DNA from 3 places in the Protofrankia sp. CiT1 genome. Region 3 is predicted to be linked to each of the others. Evidence: riboswitches for the same ligand, from Rfam matches in the RefSeq annotation. Region 3 holds a riboswitch; each other region holds the start of a gene.
What was found. Region 3 has a riboswitch for cyclic di-AMP ahead of MJ785_RS07635 (C40 family peptidase). Riboswitches for the same ligand answer to the same signal wherever they lie in the genome.
Positions count from the first base shown of each region.

Region 1 (7,265 bases), on a different contig from region 3:
CCGCGGCCGGGCCCACCGCGGCCGGCGGCACGGGCGCGACGGGAGAACGATCATCCTACTGGAACGACGCCGCCGGCCAGGAGTTCCACCCGACCGGTCGAGTGCGCACCTATTACATCGGTGCTGACGAGGTGGTCTGGAACTACGCCCCCGAGGGACGCGATGCTATCACCGGCCAGGCATTCGACCCGATAGCAAGGACATACGTCCAGTCCGGGCCCGGCCGGATCGGGACGAGTTACCTCAAGTGTCTCTACCGTGGTTACACCGACGCCAGCTTCAGCGGTCTGGCGCCGCGTCTCCCGCAGGATGCGTATCTGGGCTTTTTGGGCCCGGTGATCCGCGCCGAGGTCGGCGACACCATCAAAGTCGTGTTCCGCAACGCCTGCCGGATTTCTGACAGCGTGCATCCGCACGGCGTCTTCTACACCAAGGCGAACGAGGGCACGCCGTACGCGGACAACACCTCCGGGGTGGACAAGCTCGACGACGCCGTACCCACCGGAGGCACGCACACGTACACCTGGCTGGTGCCCGATCGAGCGGGTCCGGGCCCGCACGACGGCAGCTCGGTCATGTGGATGTACCACTCCCATACCAACGAGGTCACCGACACCTATGCCGGGCTCACCGGCCCGATGGTTGTCACCGGAAAAGGGAAGGCGCGGCCAGACGGTAGCCCCGTCGACGTCGACCGCGAGATCTTCGCGCTGTTCTCGATCGTCAACGAGAATTGGAGCCCGTATCTTCAGGAGAATCTCCGCCGTTTTGCCAAGCCGCCGTACCCGGCGCTGAACGATGCTGATTTCGAGCGTTCCAACATGCGGCATGCCATCAACGGCTACGTCTTTGGCAACGAGCCGATGATCACTATGAAAAAGGGTGCGCACGTCCGGTGGTACCTGATGAGCATGGGCGGCGAGGCGGATATGCACACGCCGCACTGGCACGGTAACGACGCGATCGTGGGCGGCATGCGTATGGACACCGTTCCGCTGCTCCCCGGCACCATGGCCGTGGCCGACATGGTGCCTGACGACGTCGGCATCTGGCTTTTCCACTGCCACGTGAACGAGCACATCACCGCCGGCATGCTGACCCGCTACCAGGTTGTGTCCGACACCGACACCAACAACGGTACTGCCGCCACCGCTATATCCGCGCCAGGGCCGTCGGCCACAACGATGCCGGTGCCCAAGGGCGCTGTCTCCGCGGGCGAAGGCGGGATAGCTGTTCCCCCGTCGTCTGTCCCCACCGCGTCCGCGATCATCGCGTTCGTGGTGGCGATCGGCGCCCGCAGGATCGTGCGCCGTCGCCGCCGTCGTGCCATGGGCTGAAACCGCGCCGTTCATCGCGGTCCAGGCCGGTAGCTCCTGCCGCACAACAGGCCTGGACCGCGATATGGCGAGAACCGCCAGCCGCCCAGAAAGCGGCTCCCGCGCACGGAGAGCCCAGGATCATCAGCGTTCGGACAGCCATATTGCCCACACCATACACGGCACTGTTGATGCGCAGGATCCCCGCGGCATCGTACGGCGGACGAACAACCGTCGGCGAACAACCACGCAGCCGACCCGCCTGCCCACCTACCGCGCGGGGCAGTTTTTTTGGCTGGGTGGCGGCCCCGGCACAATTGCGCCAGCCGGCCAGGGCCAACTATGGATAAGCGCGGGTGCGCGCACGTTACCGGCAGCCGTGATGGTTAGCAACATCGGCTGTGGACTGTGTGCCTCTTCACGGAGCCTTGCCTGCTGGGCGGTCATGGCACGTATGGTCCTCGCCGTGCCTTCGAGGGGAAGGCGCGCATCGGATGGCACGCCGAGTCCTGCCCCCGTCCGATGACAACCAATACGGTGGCAGGAACGGGGGAACCATTTCCGGACGTCGAAGCCAGGCGTTCTCGGGGTGAAGCCGCATAGCGCGGCCGGGCAGTCCCAGCCCGAATCCGACAGCTCACCTCGCAGGCGTGGGGAAGGACATCAACACAATATGTCCCATGTACGTTCTGGCGCTCGTGGAATCAGTCGAATCAAGGCGCGTGCTCGGGTACTGATCGCTGTACCGGCACTCGTCGCCGCCATCGGCGGCGGCAGCGTCGCGCTGTCCCAGCCAGCGAGTGCGGCACCGTCCAACGACGGTGTGCTGGCCGCCATTGCACAGTGTGAATCCGGCGGCAACCCGAAGGTTGTCAACTCGATCGGTGCCGGCGGACTGTTCCAGTTCCTGCCTAGCACGTGGCACGCTGTCGGTGGCTCTGGCCTGCCGCAGAACGCCAGTGTGTCCGAACAGTGGATGCGTGCGCGGATACTGTACGCGCAGCAGGGCACGAGCCCCTGGTACGCGTCGAAGCACTGCTGGGCCGGAAAGGCCTAGCGACCGGAGAGGACGCGGCGAGAGTCCCTCGCGCCGTCCACGGCGTCTGTCAGATCCGCCAGCGCCAGCGCTGTGTATATCAGGTATAGCCTCAGGTATCTCGACAGAGCGGCCGGCCCGGGTTCACCGGGAGGCTCTCGCGAAGCCTTGGGAGAGACCGGCCACGGCCGGTCTCTCCCAAGCGGCCGCCTGCTTCCGGCTCTCGGACCGGGCCGGGCGTACCCGCACAATCGATCTTCCGGCTGGGGGGCCGGGCGCGCCGCGGCGGTCTGTGGTAAACCCGGAAAAACGGCCCCGTCGGTGTGTCGTCGTTTCTTGTCCGGGCCCGTTTTTCGTTCGCGCCGGCTCCCCGCGGGGCTACTCGACTTCAGGCGGGCGGCGTAATACCGTACCGTGCGCGAGCGGTGCCTCATCAGGGGTTTTTTCGATCCGCGCGCTGGGCTCTCGAGAAACCTGGTGCATGAGCGATGACAGCGAAGAACGACGTCCGTCGAGCCTTGGTGACCGGCGCTGGAAGCGGAATGGGACAGCTCCTCGCCCTCCGGCTGGTGCGGCAGGGCACAGACGTTATCGCGGTTGATCGGGACGAAGCCGGTCTCAAGGTCCTCCACGACGCTGGGCCCGGAAAGGTGACGACGCACACCATCGATGTCACCGATGCGGACGCCATGGCCGACGTCGTGACCTCGCAGCACCACACCCTGCTCGTGACGGCCGCCGGGATCGGGTACACAGGCAAGATCGCTGAGACCCCGGCCGCGGTGCACGCGAAGATCATGGCGGTGAACTACCAGGGCACAGTCAACGCGGTGACGGCCGCGCTACCCGGCTATCTCGCGCGGGGATCGGGCCGGCTCGTCCTTTTCTCGTCGATTCTCGGCTGGTTGCCGGTGCCGCAACACGGTCCCTATGGTGCGACAAAGTCGGCGTTGGTCATTTACGCTCAGACGCTACGGCATGAACTTCGCGGGACTGGTGTGCGGGTGAGCTGTGTCTGTCCACCGGCGGTGGCAACCCCGATGCTCGACGACATGCCCGCAGCCCGAGCAGTCTCGCAGCGCACTATGATGACACCGGCCGCTGCCGTCGACGCGATCGAACGCGGCCTCGACAAAGGGCGTTTCTGGATCTTCCCAGGTATCGCGCGGCCGGTGGCCATCGGCCAGCGGCTGTTCCCCGAGGTACTGCGGGTGGCCATTGGCAGCCTGCTGAACAGATAGCCGTCCCGGCCGCTCAGAGCGCCCGGGACCAGGGCACGTGTCGAAAACACGCCGTAGGGGACGCGACATTGCCGAGGTTATCGCGGGGCGGGGGCAGGCGTCCCGCGTCATCGCTGCCCATCCATGCTCTCCATCCATTGCCGCGCGATGCGCGGATACCCGACGGCTCGTCGGTCGCCACCCACCACCTCCGGCGCGTCCTCCTTCGGCTCGCGAGGCAGGCGCTCCAGCCCCGCTCCGTGGTCCGCGCCCCTATTGCCGGTCGCTCCTCCTGGTCGCTCCTCCTGAAGGAAGAACAAGATCTTCTCCTGTGGCACCTATGTGACACCTATCCTGACCTGCGGTGCTGCTGTTTTCGCAGGTCAGTAACCGGTTGCTCGTCAGCGGCGGCGTTATTGTGGGACGGCTGTTCCCTGATGCGCGTCCAACACCAGGACCCGAGGCGGGAGCCCAGCGCGCGAGTTCCGCTCACGCGGATCTGGGCAGCGGCCCGTAGGCGGCCCCTATCGAAATCCTGTCACCAGGTAGACATAGTGCACCCTTTTTGGTGTCATGTGCTAAAAGTCGGTATTGATAGTGCGGCAGCTGGCTGAGGCGGGACCCCTTGGGAGGAACTACTGTGAGCGGAGCGGCGAACCGGGAACTCGGGAAATTCTTGAGGAATCGTCGAGAAAGTCGGAGCCCCAATCAAATGGGCATCGCGCCGCGGGGACGCCGGAGAACCCCGGGATTACGCCGAGAAGAGGTGGCGGAGCGTGCTGGCGTGAGCACAACATGGTACACCTGGTTGGAGCAGGGCCGTCCGGTGCGTGCATCTCGGCAAGTCCTTGATTCCATCGCACGGGCGCTCGACCTGTCCGCGGCTGAAACGATGCATCTGTTCAAGCTTGCCGGTGAGAAGCCGCTCTCCGGCTCGCCAGCCCCGTTGAAGATTTCCCCTGCCTACGACCGGCTGCTGCGCCGGCTCGAACCGAACCCGGCGTATATCATTAATCGGCGCCTCGATCTGCTCTCCTGGAACAAGGGGGTGGTCGCGCTGCTACCGCACCTTGACATGTTGCCGCCGGAGGACCGCAACATTGTGTGGCTGATGTGCACCGACCCGTGGATGCACGAACTGATTCCCGACTGGCAGGGGCAGGTCAGCCGGCTCACCGCGATGCTGCGGTCGGAGAGCGCCGATGCCATCGATGACCCGGAATTTCAGTACCTCATCCGGCGGATCGAAGCGGCCAGCCCGGAGTTTCGCCAGGCCTGGGCTACCCGGCGGCTGGAAACGTTCCGCTCCGGGGCGTTGAACTGGCACCACCCGGCAGCCGGGACGTTCACCGCCGATTACGTCCGACTACATATCGCTGATGATCCACGACTCAGTGTCGTTATCCAGATCCTTCGCAATCCCGAGACACTGAACAAACTGGCCGACATCATCGCTTCGATGTCACTCGATGTCGAAGTGGCCTGACCAGACGGTGACTGACTGGCCTGCTCGCTCACCCCCGGGCGGACAAACCCCCGTCCACCGTGAGGACGGTCCCGCTGGTGTACCCGGAGCGCTCCGAAGCCAGGAAGGCAATCGCGTCGGCGATCTCCCGGGTGGTCGCGCAGCGCCCGAGCGGGAAGTCGGCCATGATTTCGGTGATCCGGGACTCGTCACCGAACCGGCTGTGCGCCACCGCTTTCATCAGCGTCGTGATCCGTTCGGTGGCCACCGGGCCCGGGTTCACCGCGACGACCCGGATGTTGTCCCGGGGCCCGCGACCGCCCAGCGCTCGGGTGAAGGCCATCAGCGCGGCGTTCGCGGTGCTGCCGGCGATGTAGTCGGGGTCGTGCCGCTCCCCCGACGCTCCGATGGCATTCACGATCACCCCGCCGCCGCGCGCCTTCATCCGTGCGTAGACCAGGCGGGTCAGGTTGATGTAGCCGAACACCTTCAGTTCCCAGCCGTATCGCCAGGCCGTTTCGTCGAGGTTCTCCAGCGAACCACCGGGGATGTCACCAGCATTGTTGACCAGGATGTCGATATCGGCCGACGCCTCGGCGAGCCGGGCGATGTCCTCGGCCGCACGCAGGTCGGCGGGGTGGACAGCCACGTCGACGCCGTAGTTGGCCCGGATCTTCGCCGCCACCTCCCTCAGGACATTCTCGCTGCGTGCGGCCAAGCGCAGGTCGCAGCCCTCCTGGGCCAGCACCTCGGCCGTGGTCGCGCCGATGCCTTTGGACGCGCCGGTCACCAGCGCGCGTTTCCCCCGCAGGCCGAGATCCATACCGTCCCCTTCGCTGCCGCGCTGGTACCGCCGGGCCCGCCCGGATGTCTTTTCCCACATGTCTGTGCCGACATAATAAAGCATGACAGGCGCCGCGTGCCGCAGGCGGCTCGGCCGCCATGTCGGCCACGTGGCCTGATCATTTTCTGATCATTGCCCGATTCCCGATGACAGCGGCATGCCGCGGTGGCCGCCCACCATGCGGCTGCTGGCCATGGTCATGGCGCCCCCGTCGCGGGGCCCGGGAACGGGCGCAGGTCCACTCGCCCGTGCGCGATCCGCTCGTCGAACTGCTCCAGCGTCACCTCGACCGGCACGCAGCCGCCAGCCGACACCGGTCCGGCCACCGCCGACAGCGCCAGCGGCGCCTCGAACTCACCGAAGCCGGCGAAGTCGACCAGCAGCCCGGCCATCGCCACCGACGGGGAAGCGACCAGGCCCGCGCGCAGGGCGGCCACGATCGCGGCCTGCCGGAAACCCTCGACCAGGAAGGGGCCGGGCACGTGGTCGTAGTCGTGGTCGAAAAACGCCGGGTGGCTCCGGTCGATCACTACCGGGTGGCGGATGACATCCGAGTCCCCAGCCCCCTCCAGCGGTTCCCCGATCACCACGTTGCGCACATCGCGGCGGCCGACCTCGGCCGGGTCGATCGGCGCTGCCGGCGGCGGGATCCGCCCCGGTTCGATCGGCTTGCGGGCCCGCTGGAAGGCCCGCAGCGCCTCGTAGTCGTCGCGGGACATGAACACGGCATCCCCGCTGACGGTCATGGCCGGGGCCCCATCGACCGCCAGCTCGGCGGTCAGGGTGAGGCTGCCCAGCTCACCGCCGCGCAGCTGGAGGTTTGTGATCCGGTAGCGCAGCACCGCCGCCAGCGGCCACCGCTCGTCGTCCCGGAAAGCGGCCAGGTCGAGCACCTCGAAGGCGAAGCGTTGCATGCTGAACGGCAGCCCGACCGGGACGCCGAGGTAGCGGTGTAACACGACGAAGGCGCTCTGGCGGGCGCCCTCGGCGGCCGCGAACGGGTCGTGGAAACCGCGGGCGCGGTCCGCCCACAGGCTGTGGCCGCGCGGGAGCTGGATGGCGCAGAGGAAGTCGTCGTCGGCGAGCTGACGGGAGTCGGTGACGAACACCTCGCCCACCGCCCGCCGGTGAGCGATCGCCCGGGGCACGGTCTGTTCGAAACTGAGCGGCTCCGGCAACAGGACTGTCCGGCTCGCGGCGTCCGGGTGGCGCCTGGCGTCGTTGTCCTCGGCCGACGCCCAGCCCAGGGCGCCTCCCTCCGCGGCCCTGCCGCTGGAGCCCCGTGGTCCCGTCCCGGCAGACCCGTGGTCAGCGTCGAAATCATGCGTGGTCATGGTGTCAGCTCCCACTCGAGACGGGCATCGGGATCAGGCTGTCCTGACCG
Region 1 covers NZ_CAKJTP010000126.1:1,415-8,679, forward strand. Annotated here, with positions in the region: gene MJ785_RS16830 (multicopper oxidase domain-containing protein) at 1-1,337, shown strand, start outside; cyclic di-AMP (ydaO/yuaA leader) riboswitch at 1,807-1,982, shown strand; gene MJ785_RS16835 (transglycosylase family protein) at 1,990-2,373, shown strand; gene MJ785_RS16840 (SDR family oxidoreductase) at 2,841-3,593, shown strand; gene MJ785_RS16845 (helix-turn-helix transcriptional regulator) at 4,213-5,058, shown strand; gene MJ785_RS16850 (SDR family oxidoreductase) at 5,087-5,860, opposite strand; gene MJ785_RS16855 (AfsA-related hotdog domain-containing protein) at 6,079-7,215, opposite strand; gene MJ785_RS16860 (NAD(P)/FAD-dependent oxidoreductase) at 7,212-7,265, opposite strand, start outside.
Region 1: linked by a shared signal. The riboswitch ahead of MJ785_RS16835 (transglycosylase family protein) and the one ahead of MJ785_RS07635 (C40 family peptidase) in region 3 are both predicted to bind cyclic di-AMP.

Region 2 (7,265 bases), on a different contig from region 3:
CGAGCGCGCGCAGGAAGCCCTGGTTGGGCTCATGGGACCACGGGATCGGCCCATGCCCGCGCCAACCGGCACGGCGCAGCTGGTCCAGACCGCGGTGGTAGCCGGTCCGCGCGTAGGCGTAGCCCGTGACAGCCGCGCCCGCGTCCAGGGAGCGCTCGGCCAACATCGCCCAGGCAAGGCTTGAGTCCGGGAAGCGGCCCGCGACAGCCTCCGGGGCATCGCCGGCGCTGAGGGCCCTGGCGGCGGCCGGATCGAGAGCGAGCCTTGTCGGAGGCGGACCGCCAAGGAGATCCGGCCGTTCGGGGGATGTCGTCATGAGGCCCATCCTGCCGGATCGCGCTCATGCCGCATCGCGTGGGGAGCTTTCACGCGGCGGACCTGGTGGGAGGGGGGTGGGCCATCAGGTCCGCCGCGGGATCGGGGGCCGAAGCCGACATCGTCTTCGGACAGCCGGGAAACCGTGGTTCAGAGCGCCCGGCAACAGGACTGTCCGGCTCGCGCCGCCCAACACCTCCGTCGCACTCCTCCGCAGCCCTCGCGATCCATCCATCCGGACGCCGCTGTCTGACCGGACACCCTACTGCCGGAGCTTTTTACGCGTGCCCGCGCTCACAGCGCCGACGGGCTGGTGACGGTGATGTCCCAGAGGTTCTTACCGACCACACCGGTCTGTCCGTCGTCGACCCGGGTCAGATAGCTGTACAGCGACGCGAGACCCTGGGATTCCCCGCCGAAGCGGCCGTCCACCTGCAGAATGAACTTCTTCTCACGCATCGTGCTCTGCCAGACGTAAGCGTCAGCGCGAACTTCACCGGCCAGCGCGGTGGAAAGGGTTGTGCCGGCGAAGTTTGACGATGCCAGTTGAGCCTTCGCGCGTTCCAAGGTCATCGGAGGCTGCGCTGGGGCAACCGCCTGCTGGACCACCTCGGTGCTGGGCACGGCTGCCGCTGTCTGCGGTGCTGGGCCGTTGTTGGTCAGGCCCATCTTGACTGAGCAGGACGGCCAGGGGGACCAGCCGCGAGCGTTGTAGAGCTTGTGGGCGGCATCGTCCTGCAGTGCCGGTGGCGCGTCGCTGGGAAGACCGGAATAACCAAGGCCATGCCAGGTCCCGGCGTCGAACTGGTAGGCGCCGTAGAAACCGTTACCGGTATTGATGTGATAGTTGTTACCGGACTCGCACTGGCGGAGTTTGGCGAAGTCGTCGGCGGTCGCGGCGCTCGCTGGGCTGGCCGCGACGGCGAGACCACTGCCCACGAGTGCTGTGACAGCACCGGTGGTGCGCAGGACCTTGACGGCGGTGGACGACTGTTGCGGGGCGCGGTGCCTGCCAACAGACGGCATGTGGGTCGGTCCTTCCCGTCGCCTACGAGGTGAGCTGTCGGGTTCGGGCTGGGAACATGCCCGGCCGGTGACGCCCATGCGCGTCGCCGGCTTCACCCCAAGGACACCGGCGTCTCCGGTATCCGGATGTGGTTCCCCCGATCCCGTCCTAGCGGCTTCGCGGTAGGTCCTGCCGCGGCGGACGGGGACGGGATTCGGCGTCCGTTCGCGCGGCCTCGCCGATCTGGCGAGTGGGGAGGACTCTAGCGAGCCTGGCTCTTTCGAAGCAAATCGGGGTGTCGGATGAACTACATGGATCTGGCCTACATCCCCCGAATGAACTATGTGGGCCAAACTGAGAACTGTACCTGGTGATTGGGAAAGCTCCGCTGGAGGGTTGCTTGTGTTGGGTTTTTGTAACGACGAGTAATCGGGCCGGTCGTTATAGTGTTTATCTGTTGTGTTTGTTGTCACCTTGGTGTGGCCGGCCCGACTCGTCGTGCGCGGGGTCTATATCAGTTTCGTAGCCGTCAGGCGGTAGCTGTTCGGTTCAGGCTCAGCTGAAGGTGGCCGTCCAGGTTTGCGGTCCGCAGATTCCGTCCACCGTCAGGCCCTTGTCAGCCTGGAGATGGCTCGCCGCACCAGCCGACTCCGGTCCGTACTGACCATCAATCTGGATGTTGTAACCAAGACCATTCATCTGCTGCTGCCACGACCGCACGTCCGGTCGCACCTGGTCGACCAGATCGGTGGTCAAAGGCGTGGCAGCGGCAGCGACAGCGGTCGACGGGGTGGCCGCGTTCGCCGCGCGCCATGCCCAACGCGAGGAACCGCTTCTGCCGTATGAGCGTGCCTGCCACGAGCTGCTGTCCGACGAACCGGTGCTGTCTGGGCTGGCGCTGGCGCTGCTTGGACTCGACGAGCTGGCGCCTGACGAGCTGGTGCCCGACAAGCCGGTGCCGGTGCTGTTTGATGACGAGCCGCTGCCTGACGAGCTGGTGCCTGACGAGCCGCTGCCTGACGAGCCGGTGCCTGACGAGCCGCTGCCTGACGAGCCGGTGCCCGACGAGCCGCTGCCCGACGAGCCGCTGCCCGACGAGCTGGCGCCAGCCCCGAGCTGGCCGGCGCTCATGCCCCGGCCACAGACGGGCCACTGGCCGAAGCCGGATTGGGTGGCGAGCTTGAGCGCGGCCTCGTCCTGGGTGCTCGGGGAGGCGCTGCTGGGCAGTCCGGTGTAGCCCAGGCTCTGCCAGGTGCTCAGCGAGAACTGGTATGCGCCGTAATAGCCGTTGCCGGTGTTGGCCGTGTAGTCACCGCCGGACTCGCACTGGCGAAGCCCCTCCCACGTGGTGGCGGCGCTGGCCGGCTGTGACATCGCGATGCCACCACTGATCGCCGCGAGCAGGGCCGGGGTCAGCACCATGGCTCGGGTACGGACCCGGGCCCGGCGAATTCCGCGATGTCGGCCGCGAGAACTTGTACGGGACATATTGGTAATGCCCTTCCCCACGCCTGCGAGGTGAGCTGTCGGGTTCGGGCTGGGACTGCCCGGCCGTTTTCACGGCTTCACCCCGAGGACGCCTGGTATCGACGCCCGGAAGTGGGTCCCCCGTTCCTGCCGCAAGTTTGGTTTTCGTCGGGCGCGGGCAGGATTCGGCGTGCCGCCCGACGTGTCCCCGCCGTATCGACGGGCACGGCGCAGACCATAACCAGCATCGCTGGTGGCTGAACAAGCCGTGAATGCGCTTCGTGACTATGCGCACATCGGGCTGGGTGCTCTTGCCGTATCTCGAGATCGGCTGCTAACGCACGCCGGCGCGCGCTCATCACTTTCCAGCGGCGGAAACCACGGGCAGCGGCGGAGTGGCCACCGTGCCGCAGCTGGCCCGAGTAATACCGCGTGCACCCGGACAGGTTGTTTGCGTAGCCCGCGGCGCCGCATCGAATTCGGGTTCCCAGCACTCATAGCGGGCGTTCACACGACATCGTCCGATGCATTCTGGGGGAACCTGTTTTGAATCTTCTGTCCGGGCGGTCGACAGCGTCGACAGCTGTGATTCAAAACAGGTTCTACGACGGGGAAGGACAGGGCGGCATGGACCGGTGTGGTTGGGTACGAGGATCCGGTGGTGGCCGAAGGAGGCGCGAAAAGCGATGCTCGCGCCTCCTTCGGCCGGTGAGCCGGCCGGCTCAGCCGGTGAGCGAACGCCCGGCGGAGCGCAGGTCCTCGCAGGCCCGCACGACGCGGGCGGCCATGCCGGTCTCGGCCGCCTTGCCGTAGCTGCGGGGGTCGTACTGTTTCTTCACACCGACCTCGCCGTCAACTTTCAGCACTCCGTCATAATTCTTGAAAATATGGTCGACGATCGGCCGAGTGAACGCGTACTGAGTGTCGGTGTCCACATTCATCTTCACAACGCCGTAGTCCAGCGCTTCGCGGATTTCGGCCGGGTCGGAGCCGCTACCGCCGTGAAACACCAGGTCGAACGGCTTGGTATCGGCTGGCAGCCCGAGCTGTCGCGCGACATACTGCTGTCCGTCCCGAAGGATGCTTGGACGGAGTTTCACGTTGCCCGGCTTGTACACACCGTGTACGTTTCCGAAGGTTGCGGCGAGCATGTAGCGGCCCCGTTCGCCGGTGCCGAGAACCTCGGCGGTTCGCCACATATCCGCTGGTGTGGTGTAGAGCTTCTCGTCGATCGCGCCGACGACCCCATCCTCCTCACCGCCGACGACGCCGATCTCCACTTCCAGGACGATCTCAGCCTGGTGGCATTCGATCAGGAGAGCGTCGGCAATCTTGAGATTTTCCTCGAGTTCGACCGCCGAGCCGTCCCACATGTGTGACTGGAAGAGGGGGGGCCTTCCTTCGCTGAGAACCCGTTCCTTGGAGATCGCGAGCAGCGGACGCAGATAAGTGTCGAGTTTGTCCGCCGGGCAGTGATCGGTGTGCAGGGCGATATTGATCGGGTAGGCCTTTGCGACATGATGGGCGAACTCGGCGAGCGCCTGGGCGCCGAGGACCATGTTCTTCACCCTGGTGCCGGAGAGGAAATCGGCGCCACCGGTGGAAACCTGTACGATGCCGTCACTGCCGGCATCGGCGAAGCCCTTCAGCGCGGCGTTCAGGGTCTCGGACGAAGTAACGTTGATCGCCGGGTAGGCGAACGCCTCGGTCTTGGCCCGGTCAAGCATCTGCGCGTAGACGTCCGGGGTGGCGATGGGCATGGGTCTGGCTCCTGTGAGCAGTCGGGTTGCATGTCTGTCCGGTTGGTAATGAACTGATTTGTTCGGCAATCATGGGCGGGAAGCCGCACGATGAGTATGATGAGCGGGTCATCGGGGCGGGCGGGACCCGTGAGTGTGGATGGCCCGTTCGGCGCGGCGCTCTATGCTGGCATCTTCACGCTCGTATTCGTCGACAGCGGCGTCCTTATCGATATCGATTTCTGGCTGCCTGGTGACACGATCCTGTTCGTTGCCGGTCTGCTCGCGGCAGACCCGCACACGGGCATGTCGCACAGTGCGCCCACGTCCGGGATCGTGCTGGCCGCGACCGCTGGCGCCGTAGTCGGTCATGTTACCGCGCCGAGGTCTGGCGGGCCCTGTCTCCAACGGCGTCACGGCCGGATACGTGCCTGTGCTGATGCCCTCTACCAGGGCTTTGGCACTCTGGCCCGGCTTGCGGCCCGGTTTGTCCGACGGATGCGGACGTTTGCCCCTGGGCGTGCGGGAGCGGGCACCACGGCTGGATTGCCGGCGCTGCCGCGATGTTCCCGGTCGCGATGTTCCCGGTCGAGGCGGGGCGAGGCGGCGGTTGAGTTCCAGCGTCGTCGGTATCGCGGGCGGGCCCGTTCCGGCGCTACCGGGGGTAGCTGGCCTGGGCCGCTGGTCGCTTATCCGATACGGCGCGTCCTCGGGCTCCTCAGGCACAGCGATACGCTGGCCCGATCTGCTCATGACTATTCGGTCAAAAGCGATATCAGATGGCTCGCCATGCCTAGTACTCGCTACCCTTGTCCCTGCTGGAGGGGATGCGGAGGGGACACGACGCGGGGGGGACCGACCATACGGAAGGTTCCATGGATCGACATCGCAGACATCGCCGTTCCCGGCAGGGCTGGTCCGGTGCTGTCCTGGCAGTATTCGTTCTTGTTCTTGCCACGACCGGGCTGCTTCTGACTCAGCTTGTCCACGGGGGAGGGCCCGCCGCCGCGGACAATTCGACTGCCTCCTCGGCCCTGATGTCGTCGACATCACCGGTTGAGCTTGCGGCTCAATCTGTATCGCGGCAGATTGTCGACCGCGGCACGGTCAGCGGGACCGTTCAGATTCGCACCGCTGTCCCAGCCGACGCGCAGACGTGGGTGGCCTACGTTCTGCGAGGGCCCGGCACGATCGTCCGGGTGGCGCCGGTTGCCCCATATGAGATCAGTCTCGATACCCGTTCGGTACCTGACGGCATATACACCTTGAACGAGGCCGTGTTCAATGGATCGCGGACCCCGTGGGTACGGACGAGCCGAATGCGGATCATTAACACGCCCGCACCGGCAAGCACCTCGGACGCACATGCGTCGCCCGCACCGGCGATCATCCCGTCGCCGTCGTTCGTGCCGAGCCCGCAGCCGCGGTCCGCGGCGGGCGCGCAGGCCACGGTGACAGATCCCGCGCGCACGGCCGCGCCGGCCATACCGGTCGCCGCCACCGAGGCGGCGCCGGCAGACCCGGTATCCCAGGTGGTAACGCTTACGAACACCGAGCGAGCTAAAGCTGGCTGTGCTCCGCTGACCGTTGACTCCAGGCTGACAGCCGCGGCCCAGGCGCACAGCGATGACATGGCCACCCACAATTACTTCAGTCACACAAGCCAGGACGGCCGGACGCCGTTCCAGCGTATGGCCGCCGCCGGGTACCAGTTCTCGATCGCGGCCGAGAACATCGCGGCTGGGCAGCGCACTCCCGCTGAGGTCATGACCGGCTGGATGAACAGCGCCGGGCACCGTGAGAACATCCTTAACTGCTCGTTGAAGCAGATCGGCGTCGGCTATGGCGTGGGGGGCAGCTACGGGATGTACTGGACGCAGGATTTCGGGACGCCCTAGGAGTCACCGAGCGGGGCCGGGGCGCACGCACCCCAGCCCCGCGTGGCCGCGTCCCCTGTTACCAGTCGCTTTTAACGTATATTTCGCTGCTTGTCGGGCGCTGGCGTACGCCGCATGATGCCGGCAATTGCGTTCGGACGGTCACAGCCATCGGTTCTCAAAAGCGGTTACTCTTGGGTGCCGATCACGTAGGGTCGATATCATGCGACTGGAGCGACCTGTCGACGCGTTGGGCGTGACGGTGCGTTAGGTCTATCTAGTGGATCTTGATGGATCCGGGTGTGTCCGGGCCAGGGAACCCGGTGGATCGTGAACCGATCTTCCGAGAAAGTGGATCCCCGCGGTCTGTGTTTCACCGGGTGGACCCCAGGGGCGAGAGGGGGCGACGTGGTTCGTGCGGTGGTGACCGGCGCTGGCGGATTCATCGGGGACGCGGTTGCGCGGGAGTTCCGGCTACGCGGCTACGACGTCGTGCCGGTAGACGTCCGTCGCGGTCCCGGCATCGTCGTGGCCGACGTCACCCATCCGGGTGACTGGGAGAAGCTCCTTGTCGGAGCGGATCTTGTCGTGCATGCGGCAGCGGTCGGGACAGGCGGCGGCGGCGAACTGACCGCGGTCCGCGCTGGCGTGCCGAGCCGGTCGGTTCCGCTTACGGACGGTGAACTACGCAGGATCACAGTAGCGGGCACGGCCAGCGTCCTGGACGCATGCCAACGTGCTGGTGTCGGCCGCGTTGTCCACATTTCCTGCGTGAGCGTGCTGGGTGGCTCCTTCCCAGCCGAGGCTGACGAGGCCGTGCCCGTCACCATGACAGGCCTGGCGCGGGCTGACGCGCTGGCC
Region 2 covers NZ_CAKJTP010000053.1:4,455-11,719, forward strand. Annotated here, with positions in the region: gene MJ785_RS11030 (DUF3151 domain-containing protein) at 1-316, opposite strand, end outside; gene MJ785_RS11035 (transglycosylase family protein) at 610-1,341, opposite strand; cyclic di-AMP (ydaO/yuaA leader) riboswitch at 1,347-1,513, opposite strand; gene MJ785_RS11040 (peptidoglycan-binding protein) at 1,877-2,077, opposite strand; partial or broken gene MJ785_RS22250 (transglycosylase family protein) at 2,399-2,809, opposite strand; cyclic di-AMP (ydaO/yuaA leader) riboswitch at 2,815-2,989, opposite strand; gene fbaA (class II fructose-bisphosphate aldolase) at 3,511-4,548, opposite strand; gene MJ785_RS11060 (hypothetical protein) at 4,657-4,899, opposite strand; gene MJ785_RS11065 (CAP domain-containing protein) at 5,688-6,425, shown strand; gene MJ785_RS11070 (NAD(P)-dependent oxidoreductase) at 6,813-7,265, shown strand, end outside.
Region 2: linked by a shared signal. The riboswitch ahead of MJ785_RS22250 (transglycosylase family protein) and the one ahead of MJ785_RS07635 (C40 family peptidase) in region 3 are both predicted to bind cyclic di-AMP.

Region 3 (7,265 bases):
CTATCGACCGCATAACAATTAAGCGAAGGACATGAACAGGATGATCCGGAAATGAACAACAAGGAGTCTGCTGACGACAGCGGTAATCGGCACAACGGGCAGCTTCCGTTCGCACAGGCTGCCGCCAGCCATCCGTCAACCGCGGCAGGATGGCTGGCCGGCGCCCTGAGCAAGCCCGTGTCACTGGTCCGGATGGTCCCCAAACGCCGCCGCATACGCCCGGAGAGTCCTTCGACACCGCCCGGCCGAGTGATCGCGTGTCACATATACCGGGACGGCTACCGCGATCCGCGATCGATCCACCATACCGATGCGCTGCGTGTTGCCCGGGATCACCGCGGCAGTTTTGCCTGGCTCGGCCTGTACGAACCGAGCACGACGGAACTGTCCAATATCGCCGATGTCTACGGGCTGCATCCGCTCGCGGTCGAGGACGCCGTCACCGCCCATCAACGGCCGAAACTGGAGCGATACGGGGAGACCCTTTTCGTCGTCCTCAAGACCGCCTGTTACGTGGAACACGAGGAGCTGACCTCGACATCGGAGATCGTCAACACCGGCGAGGTCATGGTGTTTCTCGGCCAGGATTTCGTAGTCACGGTCCGGCATGGGGAACATGGCGGGCTCCAAGCCCTGCGCAGCCGGCTGGAAGCGCACCCGGAAATGCTCCGCCACGGACCGTCGGCTGTCCTCCACGCTATCTGCGACCAGATTGTCGACGATTACCTGGCGGTTACCGAGAAGATTGAAATCGACATCGACGACGCCGAGGGATCGGTCTTTCACCGATCGATTCCGCCCGATGCCAGTAAAGTTTACCAGCTCAAACGTGAGGTGCTTGAGCTCAAGCACGCTGTCACGCCACTCGCCGCTCCGCTGCGAGCGCTCACCGAACCGGACGTCGGCGGGATTGCCCCGCGCATTCAGGAATACTTCCGTGACGTGGCCGACCACCTCGAACAGGTCACCGAACGAATAGCTCGATTCGACGAGCTGCTGTCGTCAATTATTCAGGCGACCTTGACACAGGTGGCCATCGCGCAAAACGAGGACATGCGCCGCATCAGTGCCTGGGTCGCCATCGCCGCGGTTCCGACAGCGGTTGCCGCCATTTACGGGATGAATTTCGAGCACATGCCCGAACTGCGGCAGCCGTGGGGATATCCCGCTGCTCTCTGCTTGATGGCGGCAATCTGCTTCACCCTGCACCGAGCCTTCAAACGGAATGGCTGGCTGTAGCCTCGTACCGTGGTACGCTCAAATATCAACTGATAGCATGATGGACGCTCGTGAATATTGCTGCTGGCTTTCGCGGCCGGTCCGGTCAGCTCGCCGGTGGAGCCGATACACCGACGAGCTGACCGGTATAGCAGAAGGCCGCGATCATCATTTTTTGCGTGGCTGACGCCCAAAAACCGACCGAACTCATGTTTCGTGGCGTCCCGTGTGTAAAAATTGAGCAGGGTGTTGAAGGCGCCACAATACCAGGCAAATTATCCACCGAGCTGGCCGCGCCGCGAAGCTCCCGCCAGACGCGGGTGGCCTCCGTTCGAGCCAGCACAACTGGCACAACCAGTGCCACAGGCCGGGCCATGGGAATTACCACGGCGCGGCCCCGCCGACCCGGCTGGGATACCGCCCGTCAGGACTATACCGTACCCAGCAGGACCGCACCGCGGCTTCGTTCGATAGCTATTTCATACTAGGAACAACGACATATCACCCGACAGCGGGATTCACGGAGACCACGCTGTCGGCTACCGTAATCGCCTGTGTCAGGCCTTCGTGCGGGAGTTCACAGTCAACTGCCGTCCCAGCCGCGGGCTAGCGGCAGCGTACGGTTACAATCCGTTCTCAGTCGCAACGCGGGCGTGGGTGGCAATGACGACGCCCCCCGCCGTATCCACACCATCACCTGTGACGTCGACCGCGACATCCGCGACATCCGCGACGCGATCCGATGACCCAGCCGACATACCCGGTCCGTAACGATCTTATCGCCGAGCTGGCGACAAGACTGGAGCAGCTCGATCAGATCCTTGGGCGGCTGGAGGATGCCGAGCGGCAGGCCGCCGACGCCAGCGAGCGCCTGATGCGCACCCGGCGGTGGCAGGAGGAGACGGTCCGCGCGATCCAGGACGAGCGAGCGCAGATGCGCACCCATCAGCGGGCGCTGGACGATCTCGCGGACCGCGCACAGGCGGCCGTCGAGGCCCTGTCCGGCCAGTACCGCTCCCTGCCCCCGGAGATTCACGAACTCGCGGTCGAACTGCACGTCCTGCAGACCGCGGGCCTGCTCTCCCGCCGCGACACCCGCGCCCGGCGCCGCTGACGCCGACCCGTCCCAGGCCGCGGACATCCTCTCGCACAGCGGATTTCGGAGCGGGAAATCCCATAACGGCTGACACAGTGCGTAATCTAGCGAGCCTATTCATTAAGACAATTTTCGCTACTACATGTCAGCGATATATAGCTGTCGGCACTCAAGCACCCCCCCGTCGCCGGACCGTCACCGCTATGGCGTAATGTCATCTTCCGCATCCTGTGGGTCATGGCATGGCAAGCCTCCGTCTGGGCGACCTGTCGCAGTGGCCAGCAGATCAAGATAGAGCGGCGAGTGATCGGCAAGGAGGATGGGAGGAACCGCTATGGTCACTTCTGCGAGTACTCGCCGTAGTTGTGAGGGACTAGTATTTGCTGGCACCATCCTTTTGAACTAGTCTCGCGCCGACGTCACGACAACACCGGGCCGAACGCCGAATCCTGCCCACGGCCCCGGTGTCCCCTCCGAGTCGTCACCAGGGCAGGAGCGGGGGACCCATCCTCCACCGGTTTGGCACCGAGCCACGGTGCCGACCTAGGGGTGAAGTGAGTCGTGTGCTGGTCGCACGGCCCACCGGGCAGCCCAGCCCGAACCCGACAGCTCACCTCGCAGGCGAACGGGAAGGATCACAGTCTTGTCTGCGCCCGATGTGCAGCTTGATCCGGCAATATGGCCATGTTCGTCGCCGACGGCGTCGCTGTCCTCGCTGCGACCTCAGGCCGAGACACCTGGGCGTCCAGCCCGCGGCAGGCACCGCGCGCCCGCTCCGCCGTCGGCCCCCGGCCGCGTCCGGGCACGTGCCGCGGTCGCGGCGATGACAACCGGCACGGTTGCGGTGTCAGGCGTCGCGCTGGCCGGCTGCGCCCCGACCGACTCAGGGATGGACGAGACTTCGGTCAGTTCCCGGATCACCCTTGGCTCTCAGTTCGGAAGCCAGGCGTCACTCGCCGGTCTGCGCACGTCCGTTATCAACCCGGCCACCTCGGTTGGCCCCGGGTCCATCACCAGCCATGTGATCGATCAGGCTGACCTGCACCCCAAGTCAGGTGTCGCGCTCAGGGTCACTAATCCGGACGTGTCAGTACAGGCCGACCAGCCCATTGACATGGGCTTCTCCCTCGAGGACGGGACGACCCACGCGCCGCTGTCAAACCAGCTCATCAAAATTCAGGTAAAGCTGCCTGACGGCTGGGCAACATTCAAGCACCTGTATACTAACGAGCAGGGCTTTGCGAGCTACACTGCCAAGGTTCTCACCACCACACAGATCACTGCTATCTTCGACGGAACGGATGCCCTGCAGTCGGCTCGCTCCTCGAACGTTGGTACTATGACGGTGGTGCCCAGTCCGGTCCCCGCGCCTCCGGCGCAGGCCGCCGGCTCGGCCGCTGCTGCCGCGTTTCGGGTATCCACCTCCGATACAGCGGATGCTACGATGCCAGTCGGATCGCTCGGTGAAAGAGCTGTCTATCTGGCCGCGCAGCAAGCCGGCAAGCCTTACGTGTATGGTGCGGAGGGCCCCTACTCCTTCGACTGTTCCGGCCTGGTTCAGTATGTTTTCAAACAGCTCGGCCGCAGTCTCCCCCGCACCGCGGAAGAACAGTACGAAGCCACGGCCCATGTGTCGCAGTACAATAAGCAGGTCGGCGACCTCATCTTCTTTGGTACGCCGGGAAACATCTACCACATCGGCATCTATGCCGGCGGTGGCAAGATGTGGGCGGCACCAAAGTCCGGTGAAGTCGTTTCGCTCAGAGATATCTACACCACGTCATACTCAGTCGGCCGGGTCAGTTAGCGGCCAGCGGCCTCGCTCGTTGACTCCTTCATCTCACTGATATGACTGACGCAGTCAGCCTCTGAAAAACATATAGCGGGTTCACGCGTGTCCTCCCCCTCCGGTCACGCGTGAACCTCACCGCCAGATCGGTGTTGTCGATATAAACACCGGTCTGGCGGTCCCAAACCACAACTGGATGTCTCCAAAGACTTCCGCTGGTCGGATCGAGCCAACCCCCCCGGCTCGCAATGCCCGGCGGAACACGGGCTTCCCCGGCCTTTCGCACTGAACCCCCCCCACAGTGCGCTTGGCCGGCGGAGGTCCTGGGCTCCCGCTGGTCGGCCGTGCCACCCCCCCGGCCAAGCCGACCGGCGGGAGCCCTCTCAACGACAGCCGACGAGGCGGGTCGAGGATTGATCCACAAATTGCCGGGATCTCCAGCTCGCTTCAGACCGAAGGCCACGCGAAAACACCATCATCGCGTGGCCTTCGGTGGCCGCTTAGAGTGACCGGCAATAGGGCGTTCGATCAGGGAGCGGCGACCGCTTAGCCCTTGATGTCCTTTGAGAATTTCCACAGCTCGCTGGTCGTGGCTTCGTTCCATTTCCGCCCTGGCGCAAGAGCCACTGACTTGACATGGACCCGTGAAGGACACGCGGGGAGCGGCCCGACCGTGTTCACCGTCCCGACCGCCGTGAACAGTGGCTGCTGGGCGGGGTCGAGCGGGCCGCAGGCCACCGTGAGCGCGAGACGGCCGCCCTCTCCCGCACCCCAGATGTAGATCCGGGACATATCGATGTTCGATCGCTCCTTGGCGACGTAACGGACCACGTCCCACAGATACCGCGCGTCCTGACCGTTGGTCTGCCAGGTACTGGCCACCGCCTCCGGATACACCAGAGCGAACTTCTGTTGATCAGCAAGCGCGGACACCTTACTGTCCTTCTCGATCGTCGCCGCGTCACTCTCGTCGTCATGCAGGACGAGGAGCAGCGGCACCGGCTTCTCGGGCTTGGCCTCGGCGTGGACCGCAAGCTCCCGGCCCGCGGACTCGTAGCCCGCCGGAATCTCGGCGCGCTCGGTCTTCACCTCGGGTGAGTGATGCCCGTAGGCGAGGGCAACGACGACCACGCCAGCGGCCACCAGCACCCGTCGACGGTTCTTGCTCCACAGCTCTTTCCCGGCTTTGAGCGGATTCGACGCCACCAGACAACCGAACCACACCGAGAGCCGTTGATTCGGCAGATTCGACACGTGGCGTGGACGAGTCGGGCACCACAGCCGTGGTCTGGCACACACCCGTGCGGGTTGACGCCAACGGCAACCAGCCGGGCGGACGCGGCCAGGCGCCAGCGGCCGCTCCACGGATCCGTCGCGGCGGCCCCAGGACACCCGCTTCGTGCCGATGGTGTATCCACAAGAATCTGTAGAGATCCGAGACGCCGCGGACGGATGACATGGCGTAGGGATGAGGCCGAGGTGGACAATGAACAAGCACTCGATCATCGGGCGCTGGAGAAGATCGAGCATGAGCTGGCCGTGCTCGGCCGCCGGGCCGAACGGTTCCGCATGGCCATCGCGGACGGCTCCGGCCCGCCTCTCGACCGTTCCGCCTATCTGCTTCTCAGCTATCTGTACGACCACGGCTCGGTACGGTTGACCACCCTCGGCGCGGTGTTCGCCCTCGACATCTCGACGGTGAGCCGCCAGGTCGCCGCACTGGCCACCGAGGGGCTGGTGGAACGCGCCACCGATCCCACCGATCGCCGGGCCAGCCTGGTGACCCTGAGCGCACGCGGACGCGATCGCTACGTCGTCACCCGGGCAGCGCGGGTAACGAGCATCAGCGGCTTGGTGAGCGGCTGGGAAAAGGACGAACGCGACAGTTTCGGAACGCTTCTCGGTCGTCTCAACGCGGCGATTGCCGAACGCGACAGGGCGCAGCTGCCGTCACGGAGTCAGGCCGCGACGTCGAGAGCGCGCAGCCGCGCCTGACGCAGTAGTTGTATCTCAGCGGGGTCAGCCAGCGCCGGCAGCGGGCCGTGCACCCAGGACAGCAACAGATCGGCCAGTGCGGGGTTCTGCGCGAGGACCGGGCCGTGCAGATAGGTACCAATCACGTGGTGATCCACGATGCCGTCGGTCTGGTCTATGGTGCCGTTACCGACGCCCTTGCGTACCACGCCCAACGGCCTGCCCCGGCCGCCAGCCAATCGTCGAGTACGCCCGGCGTGGTTCTCGTAACCGAGCAGCACCGGAAGACCCAGGTCGGATGTTGGTTCCACGACGATGTCACCGACCGCGCGGGGCGGCGCCGGCTGGTCAGCCGGGTCGAACGACCGGCGCGTCTCCACATCCACCAGGCCGAGCCCGTCATGCACCTCGTCGCCAGCGGGAAAAGATGCGCCGATCACCTGATAGCCGGCACACACCGCGAGGACGACAGCACCTTCGTTGACCGCTCGCAGCAGCGATGTGCTTCTGCGCAGGCCGTCAGCAGCCAGCACCTGCGGTGCGTCCTCACCCCCGCCCAGCAGGTAGATGTCGCAGCCGCCGGGCACCACCTCACCGGCCGGAACGTTGATCACCTCAGCCGCCAGCCCTCGCCAACGCAGCCGCTGTGCCAACACGGTCGCGTTGCCGCCGTCACCATAGGTTCCGAGCAGCTCCGGATAGATCAGAGCGATGCGGGTCGCCGAGTCGGAGATCATACCGCCATCCTGGTCATCTGGTTGTCCCCACCGGGGCAACCCGCCCCAGAATGTCACGGAAGGCGGTGTAGTTGGCGACCACGTCCACGGTCTTGTCAAAGACCGTGGACGCCGCGCTCTCGGCGTCGGGGTGCACCGTGTGCGGAACCTCCGCATAGGCCAGCCGGACGCTCATGTCCTCCTTACGCTCGCCGGTCACCAGCACGTCGCGGCCCGCGAGCCGCTCGAACGGGACATCCCAGATCCAGGAAGGATCACGGCCGTCAGCGGTCTGGGAGTTGAAATCTATGATCACCGGGCGCGCGGGCGCCGTGTTGAGCAGCTCCATCATCTCCACCCAGCCGGCCGGGTTCTTGGCCAGCAGGAGCCGCCCGCGTACACCACTCTCACCGAGCTCGACCTCCTGATAGCGACCTTGGACGTCATCGAGACCGGTCATCGCGGCAAGCGC
Region 3 covers NZ_CAKJTP010000029.1:32,993-40,257, forward strand. Annotated here, with positions in the region: gene corA (magnesium/cobalt transporter CorA) at 52-1,239, shown strand; gene MJ785_RS07630 (hypothetical protein) at 1,961-2,332, shown strand; cyclic di-AMP (ydaO/yuaA leader) riboswitch at 2,781-2,952, shown strand; gene MJ785_RS07635 (C40 family peptidase) at 3,138-4,121, shown strand; gene MJ785_RS07640 (plasmid partitioning protein) at 4,650-5,309, opposite strand; gene MJ785_RS07645 (MarR family winged helix-turn-helix transcriptional regulator) at 5,583-6,098, shown strand; gene MJ785_RS07650 (type 1 glutamine amidotransferase) at 6,062-6,814, opposite strand; gene MJ785_RS07655 (Mur ligase family protein) at 6,828-7,265, opposite strand, start outside.